Regions from separate parts of the Exiguobacterium sp. PvP048 genome, predicted to be linked through region 1. Evidence: riboswitches for the same ligand, from Rfam matches in the RefSeq annotation. Region 1 holds a riboswitch; each other region holds the start of a gene.
What was found. A riboswitch is a leader RNA that binds a small molecule or an ion and turns the genes downstream of it on or off. The one in region 1 is predicted to bind S-adenosylmethionine.

Region 1 (4,924 bases):
GACGGCAATCCGTTCCGCACCTAATGCATCCAGTCCCGTCCTCAAGCAGCATCAGATGAACACGCTGTTAACGGTCTACGGAACAAGCGGTGCCTACAGCCGGATTCTGTTCCGCGAACAATACGCCTACGTCTTAACGAGTACGCTTGCTCCGACAAAAGTCTATGCCAAGACAGGTCTCCGGTATGCGAGCAAATCAACAGCGATTTTTAAAGACACGACGGCAAAAACGATTGTCCGTACAATGAAGCGCGCAGAACAGATTGACATTTATGGCACAAGCGGTTCCTACACACGCGTTAAGCTTGGTTCCGTCTACGCTTACGTCAAGACAGCCGATCTCGTGACGAAAAAACCGGATTTGTATGATGTCACCGGAATCCGTTACGTTCTCGATGATAAAGTCGTCGTTCATCCAAAAGCCAGTCTGACAGGAAAAATCGGCACCCTGAAGAAAAATGCACAACTGTCGATTTACGGTACAAGCGGCTACTACACACGGGTCAAAATTGGAACGACATTTGGCTTCGTCGACTCGAGCAGACTTGGCTTAAACAAACCGGTCGCGCGCCCGAAAGTCGGCACCGTCTTTTATGTCCACTTTGATCAGACGCCGCTCTTCTCAGCCGATGTCGCTTACAGCCGCCCTGCCGGTTATTTGAGTAAAGGCACAAAGTTGATTGGTCTGAAAGCAATCGACGATGACTTTTGGCAAGTCCGCTTGCCGAACGGAACAACCGGTTATGTCATCAATCCGTACATCGGAACAACAAAACCGGATATGCGTTACACCCAACAAGCGATTAACCGTCAAAAAATCTATACGGTCAAAGCAACATCGTCTTATTTTGCGACACCGGTCAGTCCGAAAAGTGCCGGATTGGTGGAACAGGGAAAACGTGTTTATCCCCGGTACCGGGTCGGTAATTTTTATGTCATCCAGTCCGGCTGGTCCCCTGTTTATCTGCCGGTCAGTGCCGTCACGGTCAAGACGGATACACGGATTGCACAGAAAAATACATCGCGCGGTGAAAAGTTGATTCAGGCAGCCGCCAAACACTTGGGAACACCATATACATGGGGTTCGCAAACAGCAGCCAACGGTGGGTTTGATTGTTCCGGACTGATTCATTACGCGACGAATGAAGCCGGGAAATACGGTGGCCGGACGAACGTCAGCGGCTACTGGTACGGGGCGTTCTTTACGAATCGACGGACGACAATCAGCAGCGGGAAACGGTCGGATATCGTCTTCTTCGAAAATACGTACACGGATGGACCGTCACACATCGGTATCATGCTCGATAATGAATATTTCATTCATGCCGGCGGCTCACAACTGCAAATCAATTCGATTTACGAACCACGTTGGCAGGAACATTTCCTCGGCTTTAAATCGATGTAACAACGAAAAAGGCGTATGGACCCTTTCGGATCCATGCGCCCTTCTTTCCTTGATTTAGAATGTCATCTCGACGTACTTCGTCACTTGACGATCCTCCAGGTATAACTCGATTTGTTCCCGGTATGCTTTATAATGATCAGATGCGATATGCGCTTCCAGAGCCTCTTCGTCCCGGTACACTTCATAAAGCATGAACTGATGTTCATTTTCAATCGATTGATGTAATGTATAACGCAAGCAACCCGGTTCATTTTGTGCTGCTTTGTAGACTGTGCTTAAAATCGGAAAGACTTGATCGGCTAATCCTGCTTTGACTGTAAGAACGGCATTGACGATGATTTCACCCATATGTTGATTCCTCCTCTGATTGATTACCTCTATCTGTACCCGTTTTTACTCAAGACATACCGAAAAGGATGATTTCGATGCAAGAAAATTTATTCACCTACTTAACTGAGTATGAATCAGAGATGATTCGTTTACGCCGCGACTTTCACCGCCATCCGGAATTATCGTTTCAGGAAGTCCGGACTCCCGCTAAAATCGCCGCTTTTTATGACGCCCTCGGTATTCCTTACCGGGCGAACGTCGGCGGCAGCGGAATCGTCGCGACGCTGACAGGGACACGTCCCGGAAAAACAATCGCCATCCGGGCCGATTTTGATGCGTTACCGTTGCAGGAAGAAACCGAGTTATCGTTCCGTTCGATTCGTCCCGGCGTCATGCATGCCTGCGGACACGACGGTCATACGGCGATTGTTCTCGGACTGGCCGCTGCTTTTCATGCCATACAGGATGAACTGGCAGGTACTGTCGTCTTCATTCATCAACACGGGGAAGAAGTGTTCCCCGGCGGTGCAATCCAGATGATTGAGGACGGTTGTCTCGACGGTGTCGATGCCATCTTCGGCACCCACCTCGAAAATGATCTTCCGGTCGGATCAATCGGCTATCACAGCGGTCATACGTTATGTGCGATCGATGAATTTGAAATCGTTGTTCATGGTCAAGGCGGTCATGCCCAGGCCCCGCACCGGACACAGGATGCGCTCGTCGCCGGTGCACAGCTTGTCTGCAATCTCCAGCATCTCGTCAGCCGGCGGGTTGATCCGTTTGAGCCGGCTATCGTTGCGATCGGTTCGTTCCACGCTGGAACGGCTCCGAACATCGTCACCGGTGAAGCCCGGATCGTCGGAGAAATCCGGACGTTCAATGAACAACTCCGGCACCAGTTACGTCAACAGGTGGACCTCGTCGCCCGGACGACCTGCACCGGAGTCGGCGCTGATTATTCGATCGATTTCACGACCGGTTATCCGTCGCTTTGGAATCATCCGGATGAAACACAGCTCGTCCAGGAAGCCGCCGGTTTTTTACCGGAAGCACAGGTTCGCGAGATGAAACCGATGATGGCAGCGGATGACTTTGCCTATTACCTCGAAAAAGTACCGGGCAGTTATTTCTTCACGGGCTCTGCAAAAACGGATGGGCGGACGATTTATCCGCAACACCATCCGAAATATGAAATTGATGAGCGGGCTCTGCTGATTGGAGCCAAAACGTTAGGAGCCACCGTTCTTCGTGCCTTACAAACATAAGGATTGACTTTCCACTTTTATGAATGGTATTATCATCCCAATGATAACGAACTTACATCAACTTCATATAACACTTATCAAGAGTGGACCGAGAGATCTGGATCGATGACGTCCCAGCAACCTGCGCACAGCAAGGTGCTACGACCAGCAAAGCGAAAGCTTTGGTTGATAAAAAGCGGCGACTCCTTTTGCAACCAAGCAAAGGAGTCGTTTTCGTTTTCTCGCTGTCAGACATGACAGGATTACGGCTCAAGCAGCCAAGGGAAAGGGAGAGATGACATGGAAAAAGCAACATTTGCAGGAGGATGTTTCTGGTGCATGGTGACACCATTTGAGGAACTGCCGGGGATTCACAGTATCGTATCCGGCTATACAGGAGGACATGTCGACAATCCGACATACGAGCAAGTCAAAACCGGAACGACCGGACATTCCGAAGTCGTCGAAATTACATTTGACCCGGCCCTGTTCTCATACGAACGGTTACTCGAACTGTACTGGCCGCAAACGGATCCGACCGATGCCGGCGGACAATTCCAGGACCGCGGGACACAGTATGCTCCGGCGATTTTTTATCACACGGAAGAACAACGCCTTGCAGCAATTGCTTCGCGTGACGCCTTAGCGGCGACAAACCGTTTTAAACAACCAATCGTCACCCGGATCGAACCGGCACACGCCTTCTATCCGGCGGAAGAATACCATCAGGACTTCCACAAAAAAAATCCGGCGCACTACAAAAAAGACCGGAAAGCATCCGGTCGCGATGCCTTTATCGATGTCGCCTGGAAAGAAGAAGTCACTGTCTGATTCAGCTTCAAAAAGAGATCACCCTTTCACGCACTTTACCAGTAGAAGTGGCGTGAAAGAAATGATCTCTTTTTTTTTATCTTTTTTTCTTCAGGAAATGACTTTAACATCTTCCACTTCTTCTGTATCCTCTGCGACCTGATACCGTTTCAGGACAAAGATGCCGCTGAGCATGACGGCCAGACCGATGATTTGACCGAACGACAACTCGACTTTCGGTAAACCGAACCAGCCAAAGACGTCGACACAGAGCGCAAAACTGAGTTGCGAAATCAGGACGACGGAAATCGCAATCGACGGTCCGAGCAACTGAATTCCCCGCATGACACAAAAGACAACCCCGACACCAACGAAACCGCCAAACAGATAAAGCGGTTCGACTTCGGCCAGCCCCGCAAGCGTTCCACCCCGAAAGAAGATCAATGCGAGCAACGACCCGAGCAGTCCGACAAAAAAGACTAATGTCGTCGTCGCCCAAGCACCGAAGGCATGACTCATCCGTGCATTTAAAACGGTCTGTAAACTGATCATCATTCCTGCGACGATGGCACAAAACATTCCGAGTCCCATTCTAATTCCTCCTATTCCATTCAGGCAAATGAAAAAATCAAGACGCCGGTCAACATCAAGCCGACACCGACCCACTGCCCGGTATTACTGCTTTTTTTAATGACTCCAAACCAGCCGTTCAAATCAATCACAAAGGCACACAAAATCTGGGCGACAAGCAACAGCGACATTGCCCATGTCATCCCGAGCAACTGGATCGACGTCAGTTCCGTCACGACGACCAGGACACCAAGCAATCCGCCGCTTGCGTAAATCAGCGGCAAAGTGCGGAAACCGCCGATTTTTCGGTCCCGGACAAATCCGTAAATTAATAAACAGCCGATCAGACCGACGAAATGGACGATCGTCACGGAGATCCATGGCCCTACCGCGTCACCGAGCCGGGCATTAAAGATCCCTTGCAATGCGATGAACAATCCGCTGAATAAAGCAAAAACGATTCCTTGCATCTTCATCCTCCTTTTTCTCTAATTATGAGTAGAACGTATTTTACACTCATTTGAAAGGACAAATGTCCTGAACCACAAGAAAAAGAAGCAGA
Region 2 (4,924 bases), on a different contig from region 1:
ACGGATTGGGTCTCTTTTTTGTACACTGAAGGTATGAATTGGAACAGAGGAGGAAATCATGTGCGTCACCGTGCCTGCGCAGCTTTGATTAAGAACAATCAGATTTTGATGGTCCGTCTTGAGACAAACGATCGAAGTTTCTGGACATTACCCGGAGGGGGGGCTCGAGGAAAATGAAACCTTCGAACAAGCGGTCATTCGGGAGGTGCAAGAGGAAGTGAATCTCGCCATCCGCATCATCAAACCTCTTTACTCAGAAACTCACGCAAACGGACAAGAGATCTGCTTTTTAGTCAGACAGATTGATTCACGCGAACCGATTTTAGGATATGATCCAGAACGTTTAGAGGGAAATCAAGTTCTGACCGGAGTGAGATGGACGCCACTTTCGGAGATGACCGCCGATCGACAAGTCGCAAAAATTTTAACGGCTTCGGGATATGACATACTCTTTTTGTAAAACCAAACGAAAGGCATCTGCTCCAGTCGAGTAGATGCCATTATTGATCATGTACGCAGTTGACTTGCCTCTTCTTCCACACGTCGGAGTAATTCTTGCACGATTTTTTCCGTTTCCCGTTCGCCTCCGAGTGACAGCAGGCTTCGTCCGACGAAATTCGCCCCTTCGTTTTTCCCCGTATAAATCAGCTGACAACTTTTTTCGTCGAGCCGCTTCAACGTAAAGGTCATCTCGAGTTTAAAGATTTTGGCAAGCGTAAAACCAATCGTATTTTGTTTGAAATCCGGTTGATTTGTATACGCAAGATCCGTCACGATATATGTCTCGAGGCGATTCCCTTGCATATACGTTTGCCGGTATGTCGAACCGACGACACCCGGTTTCCGTTCGATCACCTCGTGCTGGACGACACCTGGAATCAGGCGTTGTAACCGATCGTGATCAAAGATATGCCAGGCTTCCTCGATTGGAACATCCAGTCGCTTTTCTTCATGCCACGTTACCATCCGAACACCTCCCTTTACTGAAAAATACCCTGATGCGTGCAGTTCTAACTTCAGACTGCACACATGCAGGGTATTTGGCCTATTTTAATCGGTCCGTGATGATTATTTTACGGTCTGACGTTCGAGGGCCGCACCAAGGAACTTCGCCAGTTCGAGCATTCCGAACTTACCGGCGGCCGCTTCCGCATCCGAGTTGTAGTTCGTATTCGTGTTGACGTCATACGTATAAATCGTTCCATCCGCATCCTTGATGAACTCGATGCCGGCGACGGCAATCTGATTCGCTTGCAGGAATGCTTCGTACTTTTGAATGATTGGATCATCAAATCCGTCAACGACTTTAAATTTCATCGGTGTTTGCGGTGCTTCTTCCCCGACCGGGCAGAATAAGTCATCGATCACACACGCATCCGCCGGGCACAGTTCAAAGCCTTCTGATGTATCAACTTGGACAGCGTAAACGAATTTTCCACCGACGAATTCACAGCGTGTGATGTATGGCTCCGGTGCCTGGATATATTCTTGAATCAGCGTGATTCCGTCGACCGGTTCGTCAAACGTCGGACCGTCAAGATACGTCTCGAGTGCTTCAATCGAGTGGAACAACTGGACGCCGAGCCCTTTTCCGGCACGGTTGTGTTTTGTGATGAACGAAGATACGCCGATATTTTTCGCCGCTTCAACAATCTGATCACGTCCGACGGCAGCCGTCGTTTTCGGAACCCGGATACCGGCTTTTCGAAGAGCCGTATACTGATTGATTTTACTGACTTCCAGTCGCAACGCACGTGTTCCGTTGAAGACCGTCCGGTCGTGTTCCTCGAGCCACGCGAGCACCCCTTCCGTCAGTTCCGGCGCATAGCGGTGCCCGCGCGTATGCGAAGACGCACTCATCCGGCTGTAGAAGACGCCTTCTGGCGGGATTTCATCAAGCGGTACCTGTCCTTCATCGAGATGCCACTGTTCATACGGCAACTCCAGTTCCTCGAGTCGTTTAATTAAATGGTCCGTCCATTCCTGGTTTTCGTGTAAGATATGAATTTTTGTCATTTGGTTTGACCTACCTTTCGTTTTTCTTCGACAAGCGGCATGACGTCGCGCGCGAAGCGTTCCATTTCTTCCAGTTGCGGTGAGAATTGAAGGAGCAACAGAGTAACGCCGACGTCTTCAAAGGCAAGAATCCGTTCGGCAATCTGTTCCGGTGTCCCAATTAAATCAGGACGAAGTCCGCGGTTTGAGACCGAATAGTCATTCCGCTTTACCTGTTGTTCGAGTTGTGATTTGCTGACGAAATCGTCGTATCCGGCGTACCCGGCACCATCTTCCTTGACGTCCGTAATCCGTTGCCACTCTTGCACCGCCTCTTCTTCCGTATCGCGGCAGATGATATAAGCAGCCAGTCCAAAACTTTCAAGCGGCGGTTGCCCTGTCGCTTGTCGGCGCGCCTTCATATCCTCAATCTTAACGGACACTTCTTCCACTGTTCCGCCGTGCATGACATAAGCGTCACAATGATTGACGATGGTTTGTTTGCCGGCTTCACTTTCTCCACCTGCATACAATTTGATACCCGGGCGTTGCACCGGTTTTGGATGCAGTTGTGTCTTCTCAAGCGTATAGTAGTTGCCGTCAAAGCTGTACGGGGAAGCATCTGCCCATAACCCTTTCATGATCGTGACAAACTCTTCCGTTCGGGCGTAACGTTCGTCGTGAGCCGTGAAGATCCCGTTGTACTGCCGGGCTTCTTCTTCCCACCAGGCCGAGACGACGTTTAACGTAAAGCGTCCGTTGCTGAGCTGATCGATGTTTGCTGCCATCTTCGCGGTCGTCGCCGGATTATGGAACCCCGGACGGACCGCTGTCATGATTTCCAGTCGTTCCGTCGTCGCGGCAATCGCCGCTGCCGTCGTCCAGGCTTCAAGACTCGGTGCTTCGAGCCCTTTGATGTCATTTAAGTTCAATTCGGCAATCAAGGTCGTTGAAAACCCGATTCGTTCAGCCGTTTGTGCGACCTGTTTGGCATAGTCGAACGTCGCCGGCATCTGTTCGTCCTCGACATTCCGTAACCATCCGCCAAAAATCGGTAACCAAAATCCATACTCCATCCGTTATGTCCCCCTTATAAAAAAAGTCGCTCTTCTCGAAAATCGAAAAGAGCGACGGATTAATCATGTCTGCTCTTATCTTCAAAGGAAAAATTCCTTTTAGGAAGTAGCACCTTCCGCTGCACGCGGGGTTGCTGAAGTGTCTTCGGGCCATTCCCTCGACTTCTCTTGATAAGAATTATTGGAATTATCGTACACTTTTTAGCAGAGTAAAGCAACCATTAAACCTTGTTTTCCAATCGGAATTAAAAAAGGACGAGAGCATGGCTCCCATCCTCTTCTCACATTAATATGGTGCTACAAACGTTGATTGTTCACCAGGTGCTTCTTCTCCGCGGATCCGGTCGTAGAATTTCGCAAGCGTGACGCTGAAATAAGGTCCGACCCATAAGAAGGCGATTCCGATTGTAATTAAACCAAGCAGGAACCAGCCGATGAATGAAAGAACAAGCATGAAGGCTTCCATCTTATGTCCATCCATCATTTGACGTGACCGGGTGATTGCTTCCAATACACCAATCGAAGGTTCATCCCGCAAAATGTAGTAAGTCAACATATACGAAAATGATTTGATAATGGCCGGTACAACCAATAACAATGCCCATAGGAACAAGAATATAAATTGGACGATTGAAAGCAGGACGACTTTTATGAAATATTTATAGGGCTCAAATAAATCACTGATTTTTGTTTGTTCTCCCCGTGCGATAGAAAGTGAGAACCAGACCCATCCTGCACTAAGTGGGATTAATAAGACCGTTGCAATCAATCCGAGGAAGTCAATCGTTTGGAAAGGTTCGTCATAATCAGACGACAGCAGTTCCGGAATGACTTGCAGAATTGCGAATAATAAAAACATCAAGACCGTAAAGCCCCAACGACCGCTTAATGCTTCCTTTGCTGATTTTTTTAATTGTGATGACATAAATAAGATCCTCCTCAAAATAAGTTCTATCTCTATTTACGGCTAATTAGGAGAGGAGTTTCATCTTTTTTCAGGATTTTCCTGTTTTCAACTGATTTAAGCGGGCTTTTTCAAGTTGGCGCTAGCATGCCGTATACAAAGAACGCCGCCCATCCAGTCGTTCCATCGCAAACGGGATGTCATGTTTTTTCGCCTGGGCGATGACGTGTGCAGAAGCCGCATGGGATACCCGGATTGTCACGACGACGATCGCATCGGTCTCTTTGGCAAGACTGGCGATTTTCTTCGCAGATTGAGCGTCACCCGACAGATGAATCAGTTCGATTCCAGTTTTTTCGAAAAACGTCCGGTAGACCGGAGCTTGCTTTTCATTTCCGACAATGACGAGCCGCATGCCTTCGAACGATGCAAAATCGAGCGGTTCCTTATCAACGAAGTCGATCGGTTGTCCCGGTACCGACGTAGTTACAAGCGGTGTCAACGATTCGGATTTCTTTTCACGAATCCGGCGTATTTTCCGTTCCTGTTTGATTTTTGCCTTGCGTTTCATTTGTTTCAGATAGCGTTCCGGCCTTTTCTTGACGGTTGCCCCTTCAGTCGTTTGAACTGCCGACGTCACCGGTTTTGACGCATCGTTTGAAACATCCAACAGCTGTACCGCCGGCTCTTCGTATTGAAACGGATATTTCCAGGCAATCGTCAGTGTTTCCGGATGCCCTTTCCACATGACGAGATCAACGAGCTGGCCTTCTTTCAAATGGAAAAAGCGCATATCGTCAACCGGTGTTGCATAGTAAAAGGGTTTCCCTGTCTCATCCGTTAACGGACCCTCGATTGTCGATTCGATGATGCCATGGTTCTTGACGATACATTTTTCAAAAACGATTCGTTCCGCCAAAGGCTTCATCCGGTCAGTCGCAACAACAGC
Region 3 (4,924 bases), on a different contig from region 1:
CTCTACGAGATTACTTCATTCGATTTGCCTGCTGGTACGCGGATTTTGGCGAAGCTCGAATGGATGAACCCTGGGGGCAGCGTCAAAGACCGCCTGGGCATTCAACTCGTTGATGCCGCGATCGAACAGGGATATGTGACACGAGGCGGAACAATCATCGAACCGACTGCCGGCAACACCGGCATCGGTTTGGCGCTCGCCGCTAAAAAATATGACCTTCAAGTCATCTGTGTCGTTCCGGAAAAGTTCAGCCAGGAGAAACAGACGTTGATGCGTGCACTCGGCGCGACTGTCGTCAACACACCGACTGAGCTCGATATGCAGGGTGCGATCGATAAAGCCAAAGAACTCGGACAAACGATTCCAAACAGCTATGTTCCGCTTCAATTCGAAAACGAAGAAAATCCGGTTACGTATCAGCGGACACTTGGTCCTGAGCTGATGGCGGAGCTGGATCAGATTGATTGGTTCGTTGCCGGATGCGGATCAGGTGGAACGTTTGCCGGAACAGCGGCGTATTTAAAAGAACGTCTCGGGACAAAAGGTGCAATCGTTGAACCGGAAGGATCGGTCCTCAACGGGGGACCAGCCGGACCGCATAAGACGGAAGGCATCGGGACGGCCAAATGGCCAAGTCTCGTTTCCCGTGACTTAGTGGATGAAATTCATACGATTTCCGATCATGACGCTTTTACGAAAGTCCATGAACTGGCGGCCCGTGAAGGATTGCTCGTCGGCAGTTCGGCCGGCGCGGCACTCGTTGCAGCACTTGATCTGGCACATCGTTTTCCCGGCAGTACCATCGTCACCGTCTTTGCGGACAGTGCCGAACGGTATTTAAGCCAACAAATCTTTGAAAAGGTGGACGAGACACATGCGTAAAAAGACAGCATTGATTCATGGAGGAACAGGCGTCGATCGAGCAACAGGTGCCGTTACACCCCCGATTTATCAGACAAGTACCTACAAACAGGAAAAAATCGGTCAGTTAAAAGAAGGATATGAGTATTCCCGGACAGCGAACCCGACACGGACGAGCATCGAACGTCTGATTGCCGATCTTGAAGGCGGCGCACGCGGTTTTGCCTTCGGATCAGGAATGGCGGCGATTCACGCTGTCTTTAACCTGCTTGAGTCAGGTGACCATATCGTCATGACGGATGACGTCTACGGCGGAACGTTCCGTTTGATGCAACGTGTCCTGCCGAAGTTCAACATCCAAGTGACGTTCGTCGATACGACGGATCTCGCGGCGACGGAAGCTGCGGTGCAAGACAACACGAAGATGCTGTATGTCGAAACACCGACGAACCCGTTGTTGAAAGTTACAGATATCGCAGCAGTTGCTGAGATTGCGAAACGCAATAACTTGAAACTCGTCGTCGATAACACATTCGCGACACCATACTTGCAACAACCACTCGCACTCGGTGCAGATATCGTTCTGCACAGCGCGACAAAATACATCGGCGGTCATTCGGACGTCGTCGCCGGACTTGTCGTCGTCAACAGCGACGAGCTCGGAGAAGATCTTCACTTCATCCAAAACTCGACCGGCGGTATTCTTGGACCGCAGGACAGCTTCCTGCTCGTCCGTGGATTACGGACGCTTGGTATCCGGATGGATGCAATCGAAGAAACATCACACGATCTCGTTCAGTTCTTACAGGAACAGGACGTCGTCTCAAACATCTTCTATCCGGGACTGGCATCACATCCGGGTCACGCGACACAACAAAAACAAGCGACCGGTTTCGGCGGCATGATCAGCTTTGATGTCGGTTCAGCAGAAAATGCGGAGAAACTCGTCGAAGCGACACATTTCTTCACATTGGCTGAAAGTCTTGGAGCGGTCGAGAGTCTGATTTCCGTTCCGGCACGGATGACACATGCGTCGATTCCGGCAGAGCGTCGCGCAGAACTCGGAATTACGGATGGTCTCGTTCGGATCTCGGTAGGTCTTGAGGACGCGGAAGACTTGAAAGAAGATTTGGCACGTGCTTTCAGTCTGCTTCAACCGGTTTCAGAAAAAACTGTTTGACAAGCAAAATAACCCCTGCTAATATTCAGATTATATTAAAAATAACTTAATACCGATAACTCTTATCGAGAGTGGTGGAGGGACTGGCCCGATGAAACCCGGCAACCGCGGAATTTATTCCGAAGTGGTGCTAATTCCAGCAGACATTTGTCTGCAAGATGAGAGCAAATGGTTTTGTGTACTGAAAAAGTGCGCGCGTTTGCTCTAAAACGTGCGCACTTTTTTTATGTTTAGGAGGGACCGTATTGATTCGCTTACAGGATGTAGGAAAGATTTATCGCTCGAAGCGCGGATCGGTTGAAGCCGTCGTCAATGTCGACTTGTCAATCGAGCGCGGTGAAATTTTTGGAATAATCGGTTATTCAGGGGCAGGGAAATCAACACTGATTCGTTTGCTGAACATGCTGGAGGCACCGACGAGCGGCTCGATTCAAATCGACGGTGTCGAAATGACGACGCTCAAACCAAAAGAATTACGGGGCGTCCGTAAAAACGTCTCAATGGTGTTCCAACACTTTAATCTGCTTTGGTCACGGACAGTCGAAGAAAACATCATGTTCCCGCTTGAGCTCGGCGGTTATCCGAAAGCCCGTCGTAAAGAACGGGTTGCCGAACTGATTCAGCTCGTCGGACTCGACGGACGTGAAGGCGCTTATCCGTCGCAACTGTCTGGTGGACAAAAACAACGGGTCGGGATTGCCCGGGCACTGGCATCCAATCCGGACGTCTTACTCTGTGACGAAGCGACCAGTGCGCTGGATCCAAAAACGACCGACTCGATCCTCGAGTTGTTGGTCGACATCAACAAAAAATTAAAACTGACGATCGTCTTGATCACACACGAGATGCATGTCATTCAAAAAATCTGTCACCGGGTCGCCGTCATGGAAGCCGGGAAAATCGTCGAACAGGGACCGGTTGCTGAAGTATTCCGTCACCCGAAACAGGCGATGACCAAAGAGTTCGTCAAACAATTGACGTCACCGTCTGAAAACGAATTGACGTTTGCGAAATTACGCGAGCGGTATCCGACCGGGAAAATCGTCCAGCTGACGTTTGTCGGTTCGACAGCGGAAAGTCCGATCCTTGCCGAAGTCATGAAAGATTCGAACTTATTATTCAATATCATCGGCGGAAACGTCGGACAGACGCAGGACGGAGCACTCGGAACGCTGTTCATTCAGTTGCTCGGTTCGGAACAGGAAGCACAAGTGGTCATCGCCAAACTTCAAGCGAGTGACGTTGAAGTGGAGGTGGATCACCGATGAGTACATTTTTTGCAGATGTGGATTGGGATATGGTCTGGGAAGCAACAGGCAGTACGATCTATATGACGGCCGTTGCGGGACTTGCAACGTTTGTCCTTGGACTGGCAATCGGTCTGTTGTTATATGCGACGAACGAAGAATTATTGTTTAAAAATCGGACACTGTATTCCGTGCTCAGCTTTTTAGTCAATATCTTCCGTTCGATCCCGTTTATCATTCTATTGATCCTGTTAATCCCGATCACGAAAATCATCGTTGGATCATTCTTAGGACCAACGGCTGCGCTACCTGCGTTAATTCTAGGTGCAGCACCGTTTTACGGCCGGATGGTCGAACTGGCGCTTCGTGAAGTCGATAAGGGTGTCATTGAGGCGGCTGAATCGATGGGAGCAACGAAGTTCCAAATCATCTATAAAGTCCTGATTCCGGAAGCTCTTCCGGCAATCGTCTCCGGTATCACCGTGACGCTCGTCGCACTCGTCGGTTACACGGCAATGGCCGGGTTAGCCGGTGGTGGTGGACTGGGAGACATGGCCTTCATCGAAGGATTCCAGCGTTCACAAAATAACATCACGGTCATCGCGACACTGTTGATTCTTGTCATCGTCTTCATCATTCAAATTATCGGTGACCTGCTCGTCAAAGCCATCGATAAACGGTAACACCTATCTTATTTAACCTTGGGAGGAATCATTCATGAAACTTTGGAAAAAATTCGTCGGCACAGCAGCCGTATCGGTCTTAGCAGTCAGTCTTGCAGCATGTGGAGAAGAATCTTCATCAGGCAGCAGCGATTCAAAAACACTCGTCATCGGGGCGTCAAATGTTCCCCATGCTGAAATTCTCGAGCACGTCCAAAAAGAATATGAAGCAAAAGGCTATAAACTCGAAATCAAAAAGTTCCAGGATTACGTCCTGCCGAACAAAGCACTTGCTGAAAAAGAAATCGATGCGAACTATTTCCAACACGTGCCGTACCTGGAGCAACAGGAAAAAGAAAACAAAGACTATAAATTCGCGAGTGCCGGCGGCGTTCACGTCGAACCGCTCGGTGTCTACTCTAAAAAATACAAGTCTTTGGATGAACTGCCAAAAGGTGCAACGATTTTAACGAGCTCAAACGTCGCTGAACGCGGACGTGTCTTGACGTTCCTTCAAAACGAAGGACTGATCAAGTTGAAAGACGGTAAAACAACCGATGCACAGCTCAAAGACATCGCGGAAAACCCGAAAAACATCAAGTTCAAAACAAACATCGAAGCGTCACTCTTACCGCAAGCTTACAAAAACAACGAAGGCGACGCGGTCCTCATCAACACGAACTATGCGATTGACAACGGGTTGAACCCGTTGAAAGATACGATTGCACTGGAAGACGAGTCTTCACCGTACGTCAACATCATCGTCACACGTGACGGCGATGAAAAAGACAAGCGCGTCACGACATTGCTCGATATTCTCCACGAGAAAAAGAACCAGGACTGGATCACAAAAGAATACAAAGGTGCAGTCGTACCGGTCAGCAAATAAGTTGCTTCCTTCAATGCATTCTTCCTATATAATGGAAGGATGCATTGTTTTTTGTGCGAAAGGGGGATTTCCATGCAACGTTTGA

Region 2: it holds a riboswitch for S-adenosylmethionine, as region 1 does, so the genes downstream of both, ABIC15_RS10845 (LLM class flavin-dependent oxidoreductase) here and msrA (peptide-methionine (S)-S-oxide reductase MsrA) in region 1, are expected to answer to the same signal.
Region 3: it holds a riboswitch for S-adenosylmethionine, as region 1 does, so the genes downstream of both, ABIC15_RS03035 (methionine ABC transporter ATP-binding protein) here and msrA (peptide-methionine (S)-S-oxide reductase MsrA) in region 1, are expected to answer to the same signal.

The regions. Positions count from the first base shown of each region.
Region 1 is NZ_JBEPSU010000006.1:40,044-44,967, forward strand. Features, by position in the region: gene ABIC15_RS11400 (NlpC/P60 family protein) at 1-1,405, shown strand, start outside; gene ABIC15_RS11405 (putative quinol monooxygenase) at 1,460-1,753, opposite strand; gene ABIC15_RS11410 (M20 metallopeptidase family protein) at 1,831-3,003, shown strand; SAM riboswitch class I at 3,075-3,178, shown strand; gene msrA (peptide-methionine (S)-S-oxide reductase MsrA) at 3,283-3,813, shown strand; gene ABIC15_RS11420 (DMT family transporter) at 3,904-4,383, opposite strand; gene ABIC15_RS11425 (DMT family transporter) at 4,404-4,832, opposite strand.
Region 2 is NZ_JBEPSU010000005.1:104,342-109,265, reverse strand. Features, by position in the region: gene ABIC15_RS10860 (NUDIX hydrolase) at 119-460, shown strand; gene ABIC15_RS10855 (SRPBCC family protein) at 508-966, opposite strand; gene ABIC15_RS10850 (ATP-grasp domain-containing protein) at 1,069-2,016, opposite strand; gene ABIC15_RS10845 (LLM class flavin-dependent oxidoreductase) at 2,013-3,071, opposite strand; SAM riboswitch class I at 3,144-3,249, opposite strand; gene ABIC15_RS10840 (DUF975 family protein) at 3,358-3,996, opposite strand; gene ABIC15_RS10835 (DUF2325 domain-containing protein) at 4,118-4,924, opposite strand, start outside.
Region 3 is NZ_JBEPSU010000001.1:605,130-610,053, reverse strand. Features, by position in the region: gene ABIC15_RS03045 (PLP-dependent cysteine synthase family protein) at 1-882, shown strand, start outside; gene ABIC15_RS03040 (bifunctional cystathionine gamma-lyase/homocysteine desulfhydrase) at 875-2,041, shown strand; SAM riboswitch class I at 2,101-2,206, shown strand; gene ABIC15_RS03035 (methionine ABC transporter ATP-binding protein) at 2,287-3,309, shown strand; gene ABIC15_RS03030 (methionine ABC transporter permease) at 3,306-3,971, shown strand; gene ABIC15_RS03025 (MetQ/NlpA family ABC transporter substrate-binding protein) at 4,006-4,839, shown strand; gene ABIC15_RS03020 (MDR family MFS transporter) at 4,912-4,924, shown strand, end outside.